4 regions of the Streptosporangium sp. NPDC023963 genome follow, and region 4 is predicted to be linked to each of the others. Evidence: riboswitches for the same ligand, from Rfam matches in the RefSeq annotation. Region 4 holds a riboswitch; each other region holds the start of a gene.

What was found. A riboswitch is a leader RNA that binds a small molecule or an ion and turns the genes downstream of it on or off. The one in region 4 is predicted to bind cobalamin.
Region 1: linked by a shared signal. The riboswitch ahead of cobN (cobaltochelatase subunit CobN) and the one ahead of AB0F88_RS20760 (CbtB domain-containing protein) in region 4 are both predicted to bind cobalamin.
Region 2: linked by a shared signal. The riboswitch ahead of metE (5-methyltetrahydropteroyltriglutamate--homocysteine S-methyltransferase) and the one ahead of AB0F88_RS20760 (CbtB domain-containing protein) in region 4 are both predicted to bind cobalamin.
Region 3: linked by a shared signal. The riboswitch ahead of AB0F88_RS16460 (ribonucleoside-diphosphate reductase subunit alpha) and the one ahead of AB0F88_RS20760 (CbtB domain-containing protein) in region 4 are both predicted to bind cobalamin.

The regions. Positions count from the first base shown of each region.
Region 1 covers NZ_JBEZZK010000017.1:193,821-199,494, forward strand. Annotated here, with positions in the region: gene AB0F88_RS36145 (precorrin-8X methylmutase) at 1-200, opposite strand, end outside; gene AB0F88_RS36150 (precorrin-3B synthase) at 197-1,918, opposite strand; cobalamin riboswitch at 1,967-2,115, shown strand; gene cobN (cobaltochelatase subunit CobN) at 2,388-5,674, shown strand, end outside.
Region 2 covers NZ_JBEZZK010000011.1:71,039-76,712, forward strand. Annotated here, with positions in the region: gene AB0F88_RS28750 (hypothetical protein) at 38-247, opposite strand; gene AB0F88_RS28755 (hypothetical protein) at 250-627, opposite strand; gene AB0F88_RS28760 (hypothetical protein) at 846-1,661, shown strand; gene cutA (divalent-cation tolerance protein CutA) at 2,101-2,418, opposite strand; cobalamin riboswitch at 2,669-2,881, shown strand; gene metE (5-methyltetrahydropteroyltriglutamate--homocysteine S-methyltransferase) at 2,991-5,216, shown strand; gene AB0F88_RS28775 (SAM-dependent methyltransferase) at 5,503-5,674, shown strand, end outside.
Region 3 covers NZ_JBEZZK010000004.1:444,036-449,709, reverse strand. Annotated here, with positions in the region: gene glmS (glutamine--fructose-6-phosphate transaminase (isomerizing)) at 1-390, shown strand, start outside; gene AB0F88_RS16465 (tripartite tricarboxylate transporter substrate-binding protein) at 637-1,656, shown strand; cobalamin riboswitch at 1,661-1,862, shown strand; gene AB0F88_RS16460 (ribonucleoside-diphosphate reductase subunit alpha) at 1,978-4,209, shown strand; gene AB0F88_RS16455 (ribonucleotide-diphosphate reductase subunit beta) at 4,244-5,239, shown strand; gene AB0F88_RS16450 (mechanosensitive ion channel domain-containing protein) at 5,301-5,674, shown strand, end outside.
Region 4 covers NZ_JBEZZK010000006.1:213,752-219,425, forward strand. Annotated here, with positions in the region: gene arc (proteasome ATPase) at 1-276, shown strand, start outside; gene AB0F88_RS20750 (acyltransferase) at 530-1,687, shown strand; gene dop (depupylase/deamidase Dop) at 1,775-3,292, shown strand; cobalamin riboswitch at 3,404-3,533, shown strand; gene AB0F88_RS20760 (CbtB domain-containing protein) at 3,568-3,762, shown strand; gene AB0F88_RS20765 (CbtA family protein) at 3,770-4,510, shown strand; gene AB0F88_RS20770 (histidine phosphatase family protein) at 4,507-5,070, shown strand; gene AB0F88_RS20775 (magnesium chelatase subunit D family protein) at 5,127-5,674, shown strand, end outside.

The DNA.
Region 1 (5,674 bases), on a different contig from region 4:
CGCAGCGCCTCGCGCGCGGAGGCCACCACGCCGGGTGACCAGCGCAGATCGCTCACCAGGTCGACCATCCCGCAGGCGTGGATCATGCGGACCGCGACCCGGGCGACGTCGGCGGGCAGGCCGGACAGGTCGGCCTCCGCGCGGATGGTGGCGAAGGAGCGGCGGTAGATCTCCGCGCCGTCGCGGACGTAGTCGATCACAGTTCCCCTCTGGCGGCCGCCAGCGCGGCCGCGGTGTCCTCGATGCCGGAGCAGGTCAGATCGGTGCCGTCCAGCTCCAGGCGGTAGCCGTCACCGGTGGCGACGACATCCGCGACCCGCCCTCTCGGACGGCCGCAGCGCCTGCCGCAGCCCGCCCAGTGCACGGGGAGCGTATCGGTGCCCGGCCCGCTCCCGGACGGCGGGGCTGACGGCGGGGCCGCGGACGGCCCGCTCCCGGACCGCTCCCTTCCTGGCTGTACGGCCGTGGGCGGTGCGGTCGTGGGCGGTGCGGTCGTGAGCGGTACGGCCGTGGGCTGTACGGCCGTGGGCTGTACGGCCGCGGGCGGCGGGACGGCGGGCGGCGAGGTCGTGCCGACGGCTGTGGCGGTGGTGGTGGCGGTGGTGGTGGCTGTGGTGGTGGCTGTGGTGGTGGCGATGGCGATGGCGGCGGCCGCGTCGGCCTGGACGTCGGCCAGGGACTTGGCGCAGCCGGGGCGGCCGGTGCAGGCCGTCACACCGATCCACGGCGAGGCGGGGTCGACGACCAGCCCGGCGGCCTCCAGGCGGGCGGCCGTGCCCGCGACCTCGGCGCGGTCCAGGCCGGGCAGGACCACGCCACGCCATGGCGTGAGCCGGATCTCCCCGCCCGAGGCGGCGTCCGCGAGCAGCAGCGCCAGCGCGGAGGTCAGCCGCCCCAGCGGGACCGCCACCCCGAGCGCGACCCGCGCGCCCCCGTCCCCGGTGCCGTTCCCGACGCCGTCCCGGGTGCCGCTCGCGGGACCCGTCTCTCCTCCGGCACCGGTTTCGCTCCTCGTCCCGTCCGTGCTCCCGATGACGCCGACCGGCCCGAGGGACACGACCCGCGGTCTCACCGGGGTGAAGGGCGTCGTACCGGGAACCCCGAGGGCGGTCCGCACGCGGGCGGCGATCAGGGCGGGGCCGCCGGGGAGTTCGGCGATCCGCCAGGCGGTGACGTCCCGGGTGGCCAGCTCGTCGAGGAACGCCTCGGCGGCGGCGAGCAGGGCGGTCACGGCTCCGGCCGGCGGGACGCGCAGGCCGGTGTCGGTCCCGGCGAGGATCAGCGCGGCCTCGTCCGGCCCCGTGAGCAGGACCCCGGCGTCCGCGCCCAGGCCGGCCACGTCCCCCCGGCCGTCGTCGAGGGCGAACATGAATCGCCCCGGCAGGGCGGCGAGGGCGGGGCGGGCGCACAGCCGCCGGTCCAGCTCGCCGATCAGCGGTGTGACGTCGGCGATCCCGCCGCCGTCCGGATGGCCCGGACCGTTCGTGCTGTCCGGAGCATCCGGTCCGCCCGGTCCGCCCGGTTCGCTCGACCCGGTCGGTCCGCTCGGCCCGGCCGGTCCGTCCAGTCCGGTCAGCGGGGAGGCGAGGATGTTGCGGATCCGCTCGTGCGTCGCCGAGGGCAGCAGGCCCGCCCGCGCCATCCGCGCGGCGAACCCGTTCCCCGTGCCGTCCCCCGTACCGCTGTCCGGATCCTCCGGGCCGAGGCCGCGCACCTGGACGTTCGCGCGGGAGGTCAGCTCGATGACGCCGCTGCCGTACTCAGCTGCGGCCTCGGCGAGTTCGCGCAGCTGGAAGGGGGTGAGACGGCCTCCGGGAACGCGGACGCGGGCCAGGCCGCCGTCCGCGGCGGCATGGACCTGAAGCGCCCCGGGACACGCGTCGAGTCGCGATCGTCCGGAAAAGTCGGCAATGGACACTCGAAGGATGTTAACGCCAGTTTCTTGCAACGAACCGGACTGCCGTAGTGTCATCGTTGGCGACGGCAAAGGGAGGAAGCCGGTGTGAATCCGGCGCGGTCCCGCCACTGTAACCGGGGAGCGAACCCCACCCGGGCCACTGTCCGACGACGGGCGGGAAGGCCGGGGTGAGCACCGATCCGGGAGCCAGGAGACTCCAGCCGTCGCGGCCGACGACGACCCGGGGCGAGGACCCCGAGGGAGGAAGCTCCGTGCGCTCTTCGCCGTTCCCCCGCGACACCGTGGCATCTCCGTTCCTCCGTGATGCCGCGCGTTCTTCGCTGTTCCCCAGCAGCACGGCGGCATCACCGCCGCCCCGCCACGCCGCGCGCTTTTCCCCGTTCCCCCGCCACGCCGTGGCATCCCCGTTCCCCCGCCACGCCGTGGCATCCCCGGGCCGTACCGCCCTGCCTGTCCTGGAGTGTGGCGCGTGATCCTCCTGCTCTCGACCTCCGACACCGACCTGCTGAGCGCTCGCGCGAGCGGCGCCGGCTACCGGCTCGGCAACCCCGCCAGGCTCACCGCCGCCGACCTCCCGCCGCTGCTGGAGGGCGCAGACCTGGTCGTGGTACGCCTGCTGGGCGGGCGCCGCGCCTGGGAGGAGGGACTGGACGCCCTGCTCGCCGGCCCCCGGCCCGTCGTCGTGCTCGGTGGCGAGCAGGCGCCCGACGCCGAGCTGATGGAGCTGTCCACGGTGCCCGGCGGGGTCTGCGCCGAGGCGCACGCCTACCTCGCCCACGGCGGCCCGGCCAACCTGACCGAGCTGCACCGTTTCCTGTCCGACACGCTGCTGCTCACCGGCCACGGTTTCGCCGCGCCCGAGCCCACCCCCACCTGGGGAACGCTGGAGCGCGAGGCGCGCGACCAGGACGGTCCCGTCGTCGGCGTGCTCTACTACCGGGCCCACCACGTGGCCGGCAACACCGCCTTCGTCGAGGCGCTGTGCTCGGCGGTCGAGGACGCGGGGGCGCGGGCGCTGCCGGTGTACTGCGCCTCCCTGCGCACCGCCGAGCCCGGCCTGGTGGAGGTCCTGCGCACGGTGGACGCCCTGGTGGTGACCGTGCTCGCCGCGGGCGGCACCCGTCCGGCGACGGCGTCGGCGGGCGGGGACGACGAGGCCTGGGACGTCGGCGCGCTCGCCGAGCTGGACGTGCCGATCCTGCAGGGCCTGTGCCTGACGAGCAGCCGGGCCTCCTGGGAGGAGAACGACGACGGCCTGTCCCCGCTGGACGCCGCCACCCAGGTCGCGATCCCCGAGTTCGACGGGCGGATCATCACGGTGCCGTTCTCCTTCAAGGAGATCGACGAGGACGGGCTCACCGTCTACGTGGCCGACCCCGAGCGGGCCTCGCGGGTGGCGGGCATCGCGGTGCGCCACGCCGCGCTGCGGCACATCCCGCCCGCCGAGCGGCGGCTGGTGCTGATGCTGTCGGCCTACCCCACCAAGCACGCCCGCATCGGCAACGCCGTCGGCCTGGACACCCCGGCCAGCCTGGTGCGGCTGCTGGCCGCGCTGCGTGAGCGCGGGTACGACATCGGCGCCGAGGACGAGCTGCCCGGGGTGACCGGGCAGGACGGCGACGCGCTCATCCACGCGCTGATCGCCGCGGGCGGGCAGGACCAGGACTGGCTCACCGAGGAGCAGCTCGCCGGGAACCCGGTGCGCATCGCGGCGAGCCGGTACGCCGAGTGGTACGCCACCCTCCCGGCGGACCTGCGCGCCCGGATGGAGGAACACTGGGGCCCGGCGCCCGGCGAGCTGTTCGTGGACAGGTCGCGCGACCCGGAGGGCGAGATCGTGCTGGCCGCGCTGCGCTCGGGCAACGTGGTGGTGATGGTGCAGCCGCCGCGCGGCTTCGGCGAGAACCCCATCGCGATCTACCACGACCCCGACCTGCCGCCCAGCCACCACTACCTGGCCGCCTACCGCTGGCTGGCCGACGGCTTCGGCGCGCACGCCGTGGTCCACGTGGGCAAGCACGGCAACCTGGAGTGGCTGCCCGGCAAGTCGGCGGGCCTGTCGGCCTCCTGCGGCCCGGACGCCGCGCTCGGCGACCTGCCGCTCATCTACCCGTTCCTCGTCAACGACCCCGGCGAGGGCACCCAGGCCAAGCGCCGCGCGCACGCCACCCTGGTCGACCACCTCGTCCCGCCGATGGCCCGCGCCGACAGCTACGGGGACATGGCCAGGCTGGAGCAGCTCCTCGACGAGCACGCCTCCATCGCGGCGATGGACCCGGCCAAGCTGCCCGCGATCCGCGCCCAGATCTGGACGCTGATCCAGGCCGCCAGGCTCGACCACGACCTCGGCGTCGCCGACCGCCCGCACGACGCCGAGTTCGACGACTTCCTGCTGCACATCGACGGCTGGCTGTGCGAGGTCAAGGACGTCCAGATCCGCGACGGCCTGCACGTGCTGGGAGTCGCTCCCGAGGGGCGGCCGCGCGTCGACCTGGTGCTAGCCATGCTCCGCGCCCGGCAGATGTGGGCGGGCAGCGAGGCGCTCGTCGGGCTGCGCGAGGCCCTCGGCCTGGCCGAGGACGGCAGCGCCGGGCGGATCGGCGTCGACGAGGCCGAGACCCTGGCCCGAGCCCTGGTCGAGGCCATGGAGCGGCGCGGCTGGGACCCGTCGGCGGCGGGGGAGGTGACCGCCGAGGTCCTGGGCCGGGCGGACGCCCCGGCCCAGGGCGCCGGTTCGACCGGCCCGAACGCGACCGCTCAGAGCGGCGTACCCGGCACGACCGGTTCGACCGGTTCGACCGGTTCGACCGGTTCGAACGACGCGACCGGCACGAACGACGCGACCGGTCGAAGCGGCGTACCCGCCTCCGGGGAAGCGGCCGTCGAGCGCGGCGCGGGCGGCGCGGGCGGCGCGGACGGCGCGGACGTCGGGACGGTGGAGCGGATCCTGCGGTTCGCCGCCGTCGAGGTCGTGCCCCGGCTGGCGCGCACCACCGACGAGATCGACGCGATCCTGCACGCCCTCGACGGCGGTTACGTCCCGGCCGGGCCGAGCGGGTCGCCGCTGCGCGGGCTGATCAACGTGCTTCCCACCGGCCGCAACTTCTACTCGGTCGATCCCAAGGCCGTGCCGAGCAGGCTGGCGTGGGAGACCGGCCAGGCGATGGCCGACTCCCTGCTGGAGCGCTACCGCGCCGACACCGGTGACTGGCCGCGCTCGGTCGGGCTGTCGGTCTGGGGGACCAGCGCCATGCGCACCGCCGGGGACGACGTCGCCGAGGTGCTGGCGCTGCTCGGCGTGCGACCGGTCTGGGACGAGGCCTCGCGCCGCGTCACCGGCCTGGAACCGATCCCGGCCACCGAGCTGGGCCGCCCGCGCGTGGACGTCACCATCAGGATCAGCGGCTTCTTCCGCGACGCCTTCCCGCACGTCGTGGCGATGCTGGACGACGCCGTACGGCTGGCGGCCGGGCTGGAGGAGCCCGAGGAGCTCAACTACGTGCGGGCGCACGTGCTCGCCGACCGGGCCGAGCACGGCGACGAGCGCAGGGCCACCATGCGCATCTTCGGCTCCCGGCCGGGGGCGTACGGGGCCGGGCTGCTGCCGCTGATCGACAGCCGCAACTGGCGCGACGACGCCGACCTGGCCGAGGTGTACGCGGTCTGGGGCGGCTTCGCCTACGGCCGGGGCGTCGACGGCGTTCCCGCCAGGCAGGACATGGAGACGGCCTACCGCAGGATCGCCGTGGCGGCCAA
Region 2 (5,674 bases), on a different contig from region 4:
TGGTCACCATCAGCGAGAGCGACCTACCCCGCCGCCATCAGCTGTCCCTGGCCTGTCGTAGCCGGTCCAACGCGTCATTGACCAGGCGACCGAGGTTTCCCAGTTCGTACGCCATCCGGTGACGTTCGTTGTCCTCCCAAGCCCTGATGGCCGCCCCGAGGTTGCCCGACTTTCCAGCAGTGATGATGATCTCCTGGCCGTTGACGCGCCTCGTGGCCGCATCGCCCAGGATGACCCAGCCGTACACGGTCACATCCCACGAGCGGCCAGGATCAGGTCAACCACCTTTTCCGGCTGTTCCTGTCTGACGGTCTGAAGGTCGGCGCCGTTGCGGATGGACACCAGGTAGCAGCCCGAGCGTGGACCCATGGTCACCGTGGCTACGCGCCAGCCCTGCGGACCCTTCACGGTCAGCTCCGGCGGGTGTCGCTCCATCCACGATCGGAGCGGAGGCTGGTCGGGCCAGGCGGCCTCACTGTTGGCGAACAGCCCCAGGCTGATCGTGTGATGGCGGTGAGCACGGATTCCCCGCTCGGTGAGAAGCCGCTGAACCACGGCCAGTGCCTTGTCTTGGCTCTCCACTGTTGCCTCGTCAACGGCGGGCGGGACGGCTCTACAGTTGTCCATGGGTCGCACCTCTCTGTGCGATCAAGGAACCCGTACGGCGTGACCGCGCCTGCGGGTTCCGCTTTTTCACGGTCCTCCCATGACACCGCCGCGCCAGCACGCGGAGATAGGGCGGGACAGGGGAGACCAGGGGAGAGAAGAGGAGTAACAGGCTCGCCGGAAGGGGAATAGGGGAGATTGGGGGAGAGACGCAGATCCCTATCTCCAGAGGTAACGCGATGCGCGACGTTCCAGCTTGGGCGCGACGGCTACGCGCCGAACGGCGCAACCGGCTGTGGACTCAGCGGGAAATGGCCCGAGCGTTGACCGATCTGGCCGACGAACGTACGCGTAGCCGTATGCCGGGACGGGATTCCGTCACCCGCATGATCAAAGACTGGGAAGCGGGCAGGCATAAGCCGAGGGATCCATACCGGCTGCTTTACTGCCGAGCTTTTGACCTGGAAGAGAATGAACTGTTCAGCGCGGAAAGCACGTCACGCACCGAGCTGGAGGATGATGTGCTACGCAGAGAATTTCTCGGTGCGTCCGTGGCGACTGTGGGAATTGCCGCTGTTCCAGTACCGTTTGAGAGTCTTCCTCAGGGGCGACGCGTCAATGATGAGCTTGTCGTTTCGCTTCGCAAGCGCATTGCGCGGCTACGTCGAATCGACGACTATCTAGGCGGCGCCGAAACCTATCCTCTCTATGCTGCCGAGCTTGAGAGAACGAGTACACTCGTCAACGAGGCCAGTTATACGCAGAAGACGGGAAGAGCGCTTCTAAGCGTGGTCAGCGAGCAAGCACAGCAGGCGGGATGGGCTGCCTTCGACGCGGGATGGGCCAAGAGGGCGAGGCAGCTTTTCAAGAAAAGCCTGTCGGCCGCCACCGACGCCGGAGACACCGCTCTTCTTGCCAACTCGCTGGCGTTCCTGGCTTATCAGAAAGTAAGTTACGGCTCTCCGGGGATTCAGGAAGCGGATGCTTCGTACCGGGTGGCGGAGCGAGGGACTCCCCCTGCGGTCAGGGCACTCCTGCTGGAGCGGGCGGCATGAGCGTACGCGTCTGAAGGGCAGAGATACCAGGTTGAGGTCGAAAGAGGTCTTGAAGAAGCCGGTAGGGCCCTTGAGGAGAGCAGTGGTGAGCCGAACCCAGCTTGGGCACTCTGGGTTGACCGGCTCGAACTTCAGATCATGACGGGGCGGTGCTGGGTCGCGCTGAATCAACCCGTTAAGGCCATCGCCGTTCTTGAAGATGCTCTCTCGAAGTACGAAGACACCCACGCCCGAGACAAGTCCCTCTATACGACTTGGCTTTCGGAAGCGTATCTAGACGCAGGGGAGATCGAACGCGCATCCGCCGCCCTGAGTCAGTCGCTGAGCCTCTCTATGGATGTCGCGTCGATTCGTCCGCGCCAGCGCGTCAGCGCCGTTCTTGAGCGTCTTGAGGATCACAGATCGCTGCCATCCGTTGCCGAACTTTTCGACCGCATGGCTACGCCGTCGTCTTGCTCAGCCATTCCAAGTACGGAGCCGACCCACCGTCAATCGATGTGAAGGTCACTTCAGGGTTGTTCCACGGGTGCTCGGATATCAAATGTGCCTCCAAGTCCGGGTAGCGCTCCACAGTCGTCCTCAGGAAGATCTGCCACTCTTCCCCTTCGCCCATTTTTCCCTCATGCCAGAAAACAGACTGGGCAGGCCCGAAGACTTGGCCTGACGCTGCCAATTTCGCACGAACGGCAGATCTGAGAAGATTCATCGCCGCATCGCGACTGTCCACTGTGGTCGAAACCTGAAGGTAGTCGGTCATGCGGCCAAGCCTAGATCACTTCCCCGGATCCGGTACGGAAGAGTGAAGGCGGCTTCCGGGTGGCCGGAGCGCGTCCTTATGAAGCACGAAGCACTCCATTTCACGATGAGCCCGTTCTCTGACGATCTCGCGGGCAGTGGCGATGCGTTGCCAAGTCAGCTCGGCCCAGAAGAGGTCGTCGTGTCGGTGACTGCTTCCGGTGTGGCGTCCCTCGGACAGGGGGAGCGCGGGTTCTTCGGCAGGGGCGGGTTATGCTCGTTGTGCGGTTGGTTCTCCCGGGGCCGTTGTGGTGTCGGGAGTCGTAAGAGGGAACCCGGTGTGATTCCGGGACTGCCCCGCAGCGGTGAGTGGGAACGAACGCCGTCATCGGCACTGGGTGCGTGTCATCTGGGAAGCGACGGTCAGTAGGAGTTGAGTGTGATGCCCGCGAGTCCGAAGACCTGCCAGCCGCCTGTGCGCCGTCCGGTGCGCGGTGATCCGTGGCCTCGTGGGAGGGCCTGGGATGTGTCTTTCCCGTGTGTTCCTTCCGTGTGGCCGTGGGTCGGCATGGCATGAGCCGAGGGAAGGACGCCATGAGCAAGGTCACCACGACCGTTTTGGGTTACCCCCGTATCGGGGGCCGTCGCGAGGTGAAGAGGGCGACGGAGGATTACTGGGCCGGGCGCATCGACGCCGCCGGCTTGCAGGAGACGGCCGCGGGGTTGCGGCAGGGGGTGTGGCGGGAGCTGTCGGGGGCGGGGCTGGATGTGGTGCCGTCCAACACCTTCTCGCTGTATGACCACGTGCTGGACACCACCGTCATGGTGGGGGCGGTGCCCGAGCGGTTTTCCGGGGCGGCGGATCCGTACTTCGCGATGGCCCGGGGTGCCGAGGGGATGGCGCCGCTGGAGATGACCAAGTGGTTCGACACCAACTACCACTACCTGGTTCCGGAAGTGGGCCCCGAGACCCGGTTCCGGCTCGACTGGAGCAAGCCGCTGGCCGAGCACGCCGAGGCGCGGCGGCTGGGCGTCGAGACCCGGCCGGTGCTGGTCGGGCCGCTGTCGTTCCTGCTGCTGGCCAAGTCCACCGAGCCCGGCTTCGCGCCGCTGCGGCTGCTGGACGGCCTGCTGGAGACCTACGCCGAGCTGCTGGAGCGGATGGCCGCGGCGGGGGTGGCCGAGGTGCAGCTGGACGAGCCGGTGCTGGCCGCCGACCGTACGGACGAGGAGCTGGCCGCGCTGCGCCGGGCCTACGCGCGGCTGGGGGAGCTCAGCAGCCGCCCCCGGCTGCTGGTGGCCACCTACTTCGGCGAGATCGGGCCCGCGCTGGAGATCCTGGCCCGCAGCCGGGTCGAGGCCGTCGGCCTGGACTTCGTCTCGGCGCCCGGCAACCTGGAGGCGCTGGCCGCCGCCGGTGGGCTGCCCGGCAAGACCCTCGTCGCCGGGGTCGTCGACGGCCGCAACGTCTGGCGTACCGACATCGCGAAGGCGCTGGCGACCTGTGCCGCACTGCTCGGCCTGAGCGACCGGCTGGTGGTGAGCACCTCCTGCTCGCTGCTGCACGTCCCGCTCGACCTGGACGCCGAGACCTCGCTGGACCCGCGGCTGCGCGAGCGGCTGGCCTTCGCCCGGCAGAAGGTCGACGAGGTCGTACGGATCGGCCGGGCGCTGAACGGCGAGGAGGTCGTCGCGGGGGAGAGGACCGTCGAGCGGTTCCTCAACCCTCGGGTGCGAGCCAGGCTGGACGCCCTGGGCGAGGGCCGCCCTCGCGCCCCGCACGCCGAGCGGCTCGCCGTGCAGAACGCCGACCTGGGCCTGCCGCCGTTGGCCACCACCACCATCGGCTCCTTCCCGCAGACCGGCGAGGTGCGCCAGGCCCGCGCCGCCATGCGCTCGGGCGACCTCGACAGGGCCGGGTACGAGCGCAGGATGGAGGCCGAGATCGACCGCGTCATCGCGCTGCAGGAGGACATCGGCCTGGACGTGCTGGTGCACGGCGAGCCCGAGCGCAACGACATGGTCCAGTACTTCGCCGAGATGCTGGAGGGCTACGCCGCCACCGAGCACGGCTGGGTGCAGTCGTACGGCAGCCGCTACGTCCGCCCGCCGATCCTGTTCGGCGACGTCTCCCGTCCCGAGCCGATGACGGTGCGCTGGGCCTCCTACGCGCAGTCGCGGACGAAGAAGCCGGTCAAGGGCATGCTCACCGGCCCGGTGACCATGCTGGCCTGGTCGTTCGTCCGCGACGACCAGCCGCTGGGCGAGACCGCCAGGCAGGTGGCGCTGGCGCTGCGCGACGAGACCCGCGATCTCGAGGCGGCGGGCATCAGGATCATCCAGGTCGACGAGCCCGCGCTGCGCGAGCTGCTGCCGCTGCGGCGGGCCGACCGCGAGGCCTACCTGGAGTGGGCGGTCGCCGCGTTCCGGCTGGCCACCAGCGGGGTGGCCGACAGCACGCAGATCCACACCCACATGTGCTATTCGGAGTTCGGGGAGATCATCGGCGCGATCGGCGACCTGGACGCCGACGTGACCAGCGTCGAGGCGGCCCGCTCCCGGATGGAACTCCTGGACGACCTGCGCGCCTTCGGCTACGCGCGCGGCATCGGGCCCGGCGTGTGGGACATCCACTCGCCCAGGGTGCCCTCGGTCGGGGAGATCGAGGCCGCCCTGCGTACGGCCGCGGCCTCGGTGGATCCGGCCCTGCTCTGGGTCAACCCCGACTGCGGCCTGAAGACCCGCGGCTATCCGGAGACGGAGGCCAGCCTCAGGAACATGGTCGAGGCCGCCCTGCGTGTCCGCGCGGAAGCGGTCTAGAGCCTGTTCAGAGGCTCGATCATGTGGTTGGGGTGAGGAGCCTCAGCCACGTGATCGAGCCTCGGAGACAGGGGCCGGTCTCGTGGCCTGCCAGGCCGGCCCGCCGATCGGTCTTCTCCGGGGCGACCGCGGTGATCCGGGCTGACCGCGGTGATCCGGGTCGACCGCGGTGATCCGGGCTGACTTCCGGCGAGCGCGCAGACCTCACTCGGGCGGCCGAGGGTCAATGTCCGGCCCTTGCGTGAAAATCGTCGGCGAAGGAGCTTGATTCACTAACCTTTCGCCCATGGACATAACGGGCGTGGACTTGAGCGTGCCGAGCGCGGCGCGCATATACGACTACTTGCTGGGTGGCAAGGACCACTTCGCCGCGGATCGCGAGGCCGCCGAGGTGGTGCTCCGGTCCGTGCCGAACGCGCGTGAGAACGCCAGGGCCAACCGCGCTTTCCTGGGCCAGG
Region 3 (5,674 bases), on a different contig from region 4:
GTGGCCCGCGAGGGCGCGCAGAAGCTCAAGGAGATCTCGTACGTGCACGCCGAGGCGTACCCGGCCAGCGAGCTCAAGCACGGGCCGCTGGCGCTGATCGGCCCGGACATGCCGACGGTGGCGATCGTCCCCGACGACGAGCTGCTGGACAAGAACCTCACCACGCTGGGCGAGATCCGCGCCCGGGGCGGCCGGGTGCTCATGGTGGGCCACCGCACGGCCGACCCCAAGCTGGCCGACGACTGCGTCGTGGTGCCCAAGAACGAGACCGAGCTGGACCCGATCCTGCTGTCGATCCCGCTCCAGCTCTTCGCCTACCACGCCGCCGTGGCGCTGGGCCGGGACGTCGACAAGCCGAGGAACCTGGCCAAGAGCGTCACGGTGGAGTGAAACCCCGGCCCCTTCCGTCCCTGCCTTCGCGCCCCCGTCCCCGGCCTGCCGGGGACGGGGGCGTTCCCCGGAGCCCTCCGCGAGACGATCGTCTCCGGTATCCGGATTCACGGTGTCTTTTCCGTCTTTTCCGGTGGTCCGTGTCCGAATGTGGATCACCGGAAGTTCCGGCATACCCCACTTCATCACAGAAAGTGAGGGGAAAGTAACCTATGGTATAGGGGGTTCTTGGGGGAAGGGGCGCTTATGCGCCGTAGGGGGTTTTTCGCACTGGCGGCGGGAGCCGCGGTCGCCGCGGGGTGCGGCGCGGACGGCGGCGCCGACCCGGGGGTGAGGCGCCTGTTCCTTCTCGAGCCGACCGCCGACGGTCACGGCTGGGACGGGATCGCGGGCAGGCTGGCGACCGTCCTGGTCCAGTCGGGACTGGCGCGCACCGCGATGGCCGTCGAGCGGGCGGGGGCCCTGGGCTCCGCGCCGCGCGACGCGTTCGGCGCCTTCCGCGGACCCTTCGCGCGCGAGGGCAGGCTGCTCGTCACCGCGATGCCGATGGTGGCCGCCGCGGAGATCGCCAACACCGCGGCCGTGGTGAACGCCGCCACTCCCGTCGCCCGCCTGGTCGGCGACTGGGCGGTCCTGGTGGTCCCCTCCGGCTCCCGCCTGCGTACCTTCGAGGACTTCGTCGCGCGGCTGCGGCACGACCCGGCGGGGCTGACGGTCGGAGGCCGGTCGGAGGGCGGCTCCGACCACGTGCTCTACGGCATGATCGGCAAGTGCCTGGGGGTGGACACCCGGCTGCTGGAGTACGCCGGATTCCTCGCCCCCGAGGACGCCGCCGAGGCGCTCCACGTCGGCCGGGTGGCGGCCCTGCTGGGGTCGGCGCGCGCCCTGCGGCCCGAGATCGCCGCGGGCCGCCTGCGGCCCCTGGTGGTCTCCTCCGGCGGCCGGATCGACGGGATCGACGCGCCGACGCTCCTGGAGGTCGACGTCCGCCTGGAGTACAGCGACTGGTGCGGCCTGCTGGGCCCCAAGGGCATGAGCCCGGGGGACCGGGACGCCGCTGTCGCCCTGTGTGACAGGATCGACGCCGCGCCGCGCTGGCGTGCCCTGTGCGCGTCCCGCGGCTGGAGCCGGGTCTACCTCAGCGGCGACGAGTTCCGCCAGTGGCTCTCCACCGAGACGGGCCGCACTCGCGGCGTGCTTCACGAGCTCGGACTGTTGAAGTCCTCCGACACAACTTGTTGGGGTAGTTGCGTCCGCCGCCCCTAGATGTAGGATCCTGCTCGTTGCTGGTTCGCCCCGCGAGGGGCGAGGCAAGAGGGAACCCGGTGAGATTCCGGGACTGCCCCGCAGCGGTGAACGGGAACGAAAGCCGTCATTGAGCACTGGGTGAGCCATGCCTGGGAAGCGACGGCCGGTAGGCATGTGCGATGCGCCCGTGAGTCCGAAGACCTGCCGGTGACGTGAATGTCCAGGGCCTCGTGGGAGGGCCCGCGGAACGAGGCGATCCGGCGTGCCCGGGATCGCTCGCGGACGCGTGCCCATCCGGCGGAGCCGTACGGGGAAGTCCGATCGAGCGAGGGGCACTACGTGACACAGGCATTGGCGGAGACCGCGGCGGGTACCACGGCGGGGACCGCGACGGACGACCGCAGGCTCGCCATCGACGAGGCGGCCGCCCGGGTGATCACCGATCCCGAGAACTCCAGGATCGCCGCCGCGATGCTGGCCGAGCTGATCGCCGACGAGGCCGCCGAGCACGGCGTGCGCGACTTCTCCGAGTCCATCGCCGCGACCCACGAGGCGGGGCTGATCCAGGACGGGCTCGCGGAGTTCGTGGCCGCCCACGCCGGGGTGCTGGACGCGCTGGCCGACCCTGGGGCCGACGCCAGGTTCGAGTACTTCGGGCTGCGTACCGTCTACGACCGCTACCTGCTGCGCCACCCGAGGACCCGCAAGGTCCTGGAGCGCCCGCAGCACTTCTTCCTGCGGGTGGCCTGCGGCCTGTCCGAGACCGTCGAGGAGGCCGCCGAGCTGTACGCGCTCATGGCCACCCTGTCCTACCTGCCCAGCTCGCCCACGCTGTTCAACTCCGGCTCCCGCAGGCCCCAGCTCTCCTCGTGCTTCCTGCTCGACTCGCCCCGCGACGAGCTGGAGTCCATCTACGAGCGCTACGGGCAGGTCGCTCGGCTGTCGAAGTACGCGGGGGGCATCGGCATCGCCTGGACCAGGGTCCGCTCGCGGGGCTCGCTGATCCGCGGCACCAACGGCCACTCCAACGGCATCGTGCCCTGGCTGCGCACGCTCGACTCCAGCGTGGCCGCGGTCAACCAGGGCGGCCGGCGCAAGGGCGCGGCCTGCGTCTACCTGGAGCCCTGGCACGCCGACGTCGAGGAGTTCCTGGAACTGCGCGACAACACCGGTGAGGAGGCCCGCCGCACGCACAACCTGAACCTGGCCAACTGGATCCCCGACGAGTTCATGCGCCGGGTCGAGGCCGACGGCGTCTGGTCGCTGTTCGACCCCAAGGAGGTCCCGCACCTCACCGACCTGTACGGCACCGCGTTCGACGACGCCTACCGGGCCGCCGAGGCCGAGGGCCGCTTCACCCGGCAGATCCCCGCCCGCACCCTGTACGGGCGGATGATGCGCACGCTCGCCCAGACCGGCAACGGCTGGATGACCTTCAAGGACGCGGCCAACCGGACCTCCAACCAGACGGCCAGGCCGGAAAACGTCATCCACCTGTCGAACCTCTGCACCGAGATCCTCGAGGTCACCGGCGACGCGGAGACCGCCGTCTGCAACCTCGGCTCGATCAACCTCGCCGCCCACCTGTCGGCGGACGCCGGGGAGGCCGTCGACTGGGCGCGGCTGCGCGCGACCGTCCGTACCGCCGTGCGGTTCCTCGACCGCACCATCGACCTGGGCTTCTACCCGACCCCCGAGGCGGAGGCGGCCAACCGGAAGTGGCGCCCGATCGGGCTGGGCGTGATGGGCCTGGCCGACGTGCTGTTCACGTTGCGGCTGCCGTTCGACTCGCCGCGCGCCCTGGAGCTGTCCACCAGGATCTCCGAGGAGATCGCGCTCGCCGCCTACCGGACCTCCTCCGACCTGGCCGTGGAGCGGGGCCGCCACCCCTCGTACGAGGAGACCAGGGCCGCCGCCGGGGTGCTGCACCCCGACCACTACGGGGCGGCGGGGTCCGCGGAGTGGGCCGAGCTCAGGGAGCGGATCGCCGGGACCGGCCTGCGCAACTCGCTGATGATCGCGATCGCGCCGACGGCCACGATCGCCTCCATCGCGGGCTGCTACGAGTGCATCGAGCCGCAGGTCTCCAACGTCTTCAAGCGCGAGACCCTCTCGGGGGAGTTCCTCCAGGTCAACCGTTATCTCGTCCGCGACCTGCAGGCCCGCGGCCTGTGGACCCCGCTGATCCGCGACGCGATCAAGCGCGCCGACGGCTCCGTCCAGGACATCCCGGAGATCCCCGCCGACCTGAAGGCGCTCTACCGGACCGCCTGGGAGCTGCCGCAGAAGGCGCTGATCGACCTGGCCGCCGCGCGCACCCCCTACATCGACCAGTCGCAGTCGCTGAACCTCTTCATGGCCACGCCGACCATCGGCAAGCTCTCCTCGATGTACGCCTACGCGTGGAAGTCGGGCCTCAAGACCACCTACTACCTGCGCTCGCGCCCGGCCACCCGGATCGCGCAGGCCACCGTGGCGGCGCCGGTCGCGCAGGCCGTCCTCGACACGGCCTCCCAACTGGCGATCGCCTGCTCCCTGGAGAACCCCGAGTACTGCGACGCCTGCCAGTAGCCGTCCCTGAAAGCTCCGCGAAAGGCATTCCCTGATGTTGCTCGACCCCGGCATGGATCTCACCCTGCGGCCGATGCGCTACCCCGAGTTCTACGAGCGCTACCGGGCCGCGATCCGCAACACCTGGACCGTCGAGGAGGTGGACCTCACCTCCGACCTGGCCGACCTGGCGAGGATGACGCCCGAGGAGCGCCACCTGATCAACCGCCTCGTGGCGTTCTTCGCCACCGGCGACTCGATCGTGGCCAACAACCTCGTCCTCAACCTCTACCAGCACCTCAACGCCCCCGAGGCGCGCCTGTATCTCAGCAGGCAGCTGTTCGAGGAGGCGGTGCACGTCCAGTTCTACCTGACCCTGCTGGACACCTACCTGCCCGATCCGGACGAGCGGGTCAAGGCCTTCGCCGCGGTCGAGCACATCCCCTCGATCCGGGACAAGGCGGAGTTCTGCTTCCGCTGGATCGACTCGCTCGGCGGGCTGACCCGGCTGGAGACGCGGGAGGACCGGCGGGCGTTCCTGCTCAACCTGATCTGCTTCGCGGCGTGCATCGAGGGGCTGTTCTTCTACGGGGCCTTCGCCTACGTCTACTGGTTTCGCTCCAGGGGCCTGCTCAGCGGCCTGGCCACCGGGACGAACTGGGTGTTCCGCGACGAGTCCATGCACATGGAGTTCGCCTTCGGCGTCGTGGAGACCGTACGGGCCGAGGAGCCGGACCTGTTCGACGACAAGCTCGCCGAGCAGGTCACCCGGATGATCGAGGAGGCGGTGGCCGCCGAGCTGGCCTTCGCGGCCGACCTGTGCGGCGACGGCCTGCTCGGGATGAGCGTGGACCAGATGCGCCGGTACCTGGAGTACGTGGCCGACCAGCGCCTGGTCAGGCTGCGGATGCCCGCCCGGTACGGCACGGCCAACCCGTTCGCGTTCATGGAGTTGCAGGACGTGCAGGAGCTGGCCAACTTCTTCGAACGACGGGTTTCGGCCTACCAGATAGCCGTGGAAGGGAATGTCACATTCGACGAATCCTTCTGATTAGCTGGTGATCCAGGGAAGAGCACGACGAGGATGGAAGACGTCGAGGAGGACGCCTCAAGTGTCCGGCTGGATCATGATGATTGTTTCCGTGGCGGCCGCCGTCGTGGCGGTGGAGGTGGTGCGACGGGTGTTGCGCTCGCGGCTGATCGGCGAGAAATGGGTTCTCGCCGGCCCGCTCATGCGCCGCTGCACCTGGCCGGGGTTCGCCACGGCCGCCGTGGTGACGGCCTACACCGCCTACGAGCCCCCGATGGCGACGACCGTGGTCGGCCGGCTGGTGTATCAGGGTCTCGGCCTGGCGATGATCGGGTGCGCCACGTGGCTGGTCATCCAGGCCGCCTACGCGGTCACCGACGTGGTGCTGGAACGCCTGATCACCGTCGAGGGCGAGGCCAACCGCCGGGCCCGCCGCATCCGCACCCAGATCACGCT
Region 4 (5,674 bases):
CAGAACATCGTCGACCGCGGCAAGAAGATGGCGATCAAGCAGTTCCTGGAGACCGGGCAGAAGGGCCTGCGGATCCAGCACCTGCTGGCGGCCTGCGTGGACGAGTTCTCCGAGAACGAGGACCTGCCCAACACCACCAACCCCGACGACTGGGCCCGCATCTCCGGCAAGAAGGGCGAGCGGATCGTCTACATCCGTACCCTCGTGACGGGCAAGCAGGGCACCGAGGCCGGGCGCTCCATCGACACGGTGGCCAACACCGGTCAGTACCTGTAACCACGTGTGACCGGCGGCGCGGCTCCCCTCCCGGGGACCGCGCCGCCGGCGTCTTCCCGAAACCCTCGTCGACGGTGCGAGCGTTCGGCAGGTGATAAATCTTGTCCGGTTTTATCCATTTTTGTAGTTAAAGGTCCGTATTTCCGTTCACGCCCGTCCCGGGAGTGAACGGAAATAACGGCCGTCACAGGGAACCCGAATGATCGAGACGCCGTCCAAGTGGCGTGCGTGAACATTCCGGCCCGGCCGCCCGGTGAACGGCGCGGGGTCCCGCGAGGCGCCTCGGGGAGGCGGCCGCCTCGCCGAGCTCGACCTCCTGCGCTTCCTCGCCGCCATCGCGGTGCTCGCCTTCCACTACTTCATCGCCTTCGCCTCGGTGTGGGGCGACCGCCCGGCCGAGCTGTTCCCGGCGATCTCCACCGTCTCCGGGCTCGGCATCCTCGGCGTCGAGCTGTTCTTCATGATCAGCGGCTTCGTGATCCTGATGAGCATCTGGGGGCGGGGCCTGGGGGCGTTCGCCCTCTCCCGGCTGGTGCGGCTGTTTCCCGCCTACTGGGTCAGCGTGGCCGTCACCGCCGCCGTCTACGGGCTGACCGCCGCCACGGCCCTGGACCCCAAGCTCGGCCTCGGCGAGTACGGGATCAACCTCACGATGCTCCAGCGGGCCTTCGGCGTCTACGACGCCAACGGCGTCTACTGGTCGCTGTGGGTGGAGCTCCGCTTCTACGTGCTGATCTCGATCCTGGTGATCGCCGGGGTGACGCTCAACCGCTGCCTGGCCTTCATGGGCGTCTGGCTGCTGGCGGCCGGGTTCTTCACCGGGAGCGACGAGGCCTGGGTCGACCTGGTGGTCATGCCCAAGTACGCGGCGTACTTCGTCGGCGGCATGGCGTTCTTCCTGATGACGAAGTTCGGCCCCAGGCTCGTCCTGTGGTGTTTCGCCGGGATCAGCGGCGGCCTGGCCGTGAACGCGGCGATCGACCGGGTGGCCGGGCGGATCGAGAACGTCGGCTACGCCGCGATGCCCGTGCCCGAGTGGGCCGTGGCCGCCACCGTGATCGGCTTCTACGTGCTCATGGCGATGGTGGCGCTCGGCTGGCTGGGGTGGCTGCGCTGGCGCGGCCTGGTCGTCCTGGGCGCGCTCACCTACCCGCTCTACCTGTTCCACACCCCGGCCGCGGTCCTGATCGTTCCCGCCCTGCGGGACACGCTGCCGCCCCCGCTGACCGCGCTGGTCACCGTGCTGGCCGCGATGGCGTTCTCCTACCTGGTGTACCGGTTGGCCGAGCGTCCGCTTCAGGAGTTCGTCAAGTCCAGGAGGCGGAGAAGGGCCGCATCCCCGTCCCCGTCACAGCTCCCCGCGCTCTCCTCGATCCCCCTCGCAACGGGCGAAAAGGCTTCGGTGCCATAACTGTCCGACCACCGGGCATAGTGAAGGGTCTAGGGTCGGGAATAGATACCACGGAGAGAATCAGTCCCTGACGAACAGAGGGTGCGCATGACGGTACGGCGGGTGATGGGCATCGAGACCGAGTACGGCATCTCCGTGCCCGGACAGCCGGGGGCCAACGCGATGGTGACCTCCTCTCAGGTCGTGAACGCCTATCTGGCGGCCTCGGCCGCGAGGGCTCGGCGCGCGCGATGGGACTTCGAGGAGGAGAACCCGCTGCGGGACGCACGGGGGTTCGACCTCGCGCGGGAAGTGGCCGACCAGAGCCAGCTGACCGACGAGGACCTCGGCCTGGCGAATGTGATCCTCACGAACGGGGCCCGGCTGTACGTCGACCACGCCCACCCCGAATACTCCACGCCCGAGTGCACCAATCCCCGGGCGGCGGTGATCTGGGACAAGGCTGGCGAGCGGGTGATGCACGACGCGGCGGTCCGCGCCTCGGCGATGCCGGCCAACGCCCCGATCCAGCTCTACAAGAACAACACCGACAACAAGGGCGCCTCCTACGGCTGTCACGAGAACTACCTCATGCGCCGGGCCACCTCGTTCGCCGACATCGTCAGGCACCTGACGCCGTTCTTCGTTTCCCGGCAGGTCGTCACCGGCGCGGGCAAGGTCGGCATCGGCCAGGACTCCCGGGGCGAGGGTTTCCAGATCAGCCAGCGGGCCGACTTCTTCGAGGTCGAGGTGGGCCTGGAGACGACGCTCAAGCGGCCGATCATCAACACCCGGGACGAGCCGCACGCCGACCCGGAGAAATACCGCCGCCTGCACGTCATCATCGGCGACGCCAACATGTCGGAGATCTCGACCTACCTGAAGCTGGGGTCGACCGCGCTCGTCCTGGCCATGATCGAGGACAACTACTTCACCCGCGACCTGGCCGTGGACAACCCCGTCCAGGCCCTGCGCGCGGTCTCGCACGACCCCACGCTCAAGTACGAGATCTCCATGCGCGACGGTCGCAAGCTGACGGCGGTGCAGCTGCAGATGGAGTATCTGGAGCTCGCCCGCAAGTACGCCGAGGAGCGCAGCGCCAACGGCCTGGACGAGCCCACCAAGGACATCCTCGAGCGCTGGGAGTCGGTCCTCACCCGCCTGGCGGAGGACCCGATGCAGCTGTCCGGGGAGCTCGACTGGGTGGCCAAGCTGGAGCTCCTGGAGGGCTACCGCACCCGTGACGGCCTGCCCTGGTCGCACCCGCGCCTGCAGCTCGTCGACCTCCAGTACTCCGACATCCGTCCCGACCGGGGGCTCTACAACCGGCTGGTCGCCCGGGGCCGCATGCAGCGGCTGGTCACCGAGGAAGAGGTCCAGCGGGCCATCGAGGTGCCGCCCAACGACACCCGAGCCTACTTCCGCGGCCGCTGCCTGAGCCAGTACAGCGAGTCGGTGGCCGCGGCCTCCTGGGACTCGGTCATCTTCGACATCCCCGGCCGCGAGTCGCTGCAGCGCGTCCCCACCCTTGAGCCGCTGCGCGGCACCAAGGCACACGTGGGCGAGCTGTTCGACCGCTGCCGTACCGCCGCGGAGCTGGTGACGGCGCTGACCGGCGAGCAGTGACTCCCGCGAGGGGGGAGGCGGTCCGGCCGGGCCACCTCCCCCCTCGTCATGCCCGGACCCCGTGAGGGCCGGAGCCCGTCAAACCGGACACCCGGATTGACGGGGGACAGAGAACCGGGATACGTTCCGGGTGTTTTGTGGCGGTGCGAGGGAAATCCGGTGAAACTCCGGTGCGGTCGCGCCACTGTAACCGGCTCCCAGGAGCCGGAAGCCAGGTCACACTCGGCCGCCACCGACCTACGAAAAGGGACGCGTCAATCCCGGAGGAGGTAGCCGTGAGCCAGATCTCGGCACCGCACACCCAGCCCATCCCATGGCCCTCGCTCACCCGCTGGCTGCTCGCCGTACCGGTGCTGCTGCTCCTCGCCTACCTGGTCACCTTCGACCAGGGAGCGATCTCACAGGCGGGGAACTACCTGCACGAACTCATGCACGACGGGCGTCACCTGCTCGGCGTGCCGTGCCACTGAGCCACAGGTGATCACCAAACTCATCGTCCGGGGCCTCGTCGTCGGACTGCTCGCAGGGCTGCTCGCGGCCGTCTTCGCCTACACCGTCGGCGAACCTCGCATCGACCAGGCCATCGCGCTGGAGGAGGCGGCCGCGGCCGCCGCCCCGGCCGGGTCACACGACGACACCGGGACCGCCGCCCACTCCCACGACGAGGAGGAGGCGCTGGTCAGCAGGGACGGGCAGCGCTTCGGGCTCTTCCTCGCCCTCGGCCTGTACGGCCTGGCGGTCGGGGGCCTGTTCTCCCTCGTCTACGCGGCCGTACGCGGCCGGGCGGGCCCCCGTTCGGAGCCGGTGCTCGCGGTCACCCTCGCCGCCGCGGCGTTCACCGCCGTCGTCCTCATCCCTTTCGTGAAATATCCCGCCAACCCACCGGCCGTCGGTGATCCGGAGACCATCAACCAGCGCACCGTGCTCTACCTGGTCGCGGTGGTCATCGGGATCCTCGCGGTCGCCGCCGCCGTCGCCGCCTACCGCTACGCCTCGCGGAGCGAACCGTGGGTGCGCTGGCTGTCGGCGGGCGCCACCTTCCTGGTCCCCGTCGTCGCGGCCTGGATCCTCCTGCCGGAGATCTCGGAGGTGCCCCGGGGCTTCCCCGCCGACCTCCTGTGGGACTTCCGGGTCGCCTCCATGGGGACCCAGGTGGTCTTCTGGGCCGGCGTCGGCGCGCTGTTCGCCTTCGCCGCCCGCGGGCGCGGCCCGGTGTGACGACCCCCTCGGGGGTCACCCGCCTGCTCCTGGTCTGCCACGCCTCCACCTCGGCGACGGTACGGGCCGCGTTCCCGGGTGACGAACCACTCGACGAACCCGGCCTGCGCCGGGCCGAGGGGATGGCGCGGGACCTCGGCCCGGGTCCCGCGGCCTGCCCCGCCGAGCTGCGCTGCGTCCAGACGGCGGCGGCGCTCGGCCTGCGGGCCGAGCACGACCCGCTGCTGGCCGACTGCGACTACGGCCGCTGGAGCGGGATGACGCTCGGCGAGGTCGAGGCCGCGGAACCCGAGGCGCTCGCCTCCTGGCTCGGCGACCCCGGCGCGGCGCCGCACGGCGGGGAGCCGGTCACCGCGCTCCTGGCCAGGGTGTCCGGCTGGCTCGCCGTCCGCGCCCCCGGCAGGGCCGTCGCGGTCACCCACCCGGCGGTCATCCGCGCCGCGGTCGTCCACGCCCTCGGCGCCCCCGCCCAGGCCTTCTGGCGCGTCGACGTCGCGCCGCTGGCCCGCGTGACGCTCACCGGGCGCGGCGGGCGCTGGCGGCTCAGCTACTTCCCGTGACGGTTCGAGCGCCCGGCGACCCTTTGATTCGACGAGACGGACAGGAGATCCCGAAGGTGCGTGACTCCCGCTATCCCTTCACCGCGATCGTGGGGCTGGAGGACCTGAAACTCGCGCTGATCCTCAACGCGGTCTCCCCCCGCGTCGGGGGAGTGCTGGTCAGGGGGGAGAAGGGCACCGCCAAGTCCACGGTCGTACGGGCGCTGGCCGCGCTCCTGCCGCCCGTCGAGGTGGTGACCGGCTGCCGCTTCTCCTGCGACCCCGACGCCCCCGACCCCGGCTGCCCGGACGGGCCGCACGAGGGCCGTACCGAACCGGGCGACCGGCCCACCCCGCCCGCCACCCTTCGGCCCGCCACCGTTCAGCCCGCCACCGTTCAGTCCGGCGTCGCGCGGTCCGGCGGAGCGCGGGACGGCGCCGTGCGGCCCGCCCGCCTGGTCGAGCTGCCCGTCGGCGCCTCCGAGGACCGCCTCGTCGGCTCCCTCGACATCGAGCGAGCCCTCACCGAGGGCGTGAAATCCTTCGAACCCGGCCTCCTGGCGAGCGCCCACCGGGGCGTCCTGTACGTCGACGAGGTCAACCTCCTGCACGACCACCTGGTGGA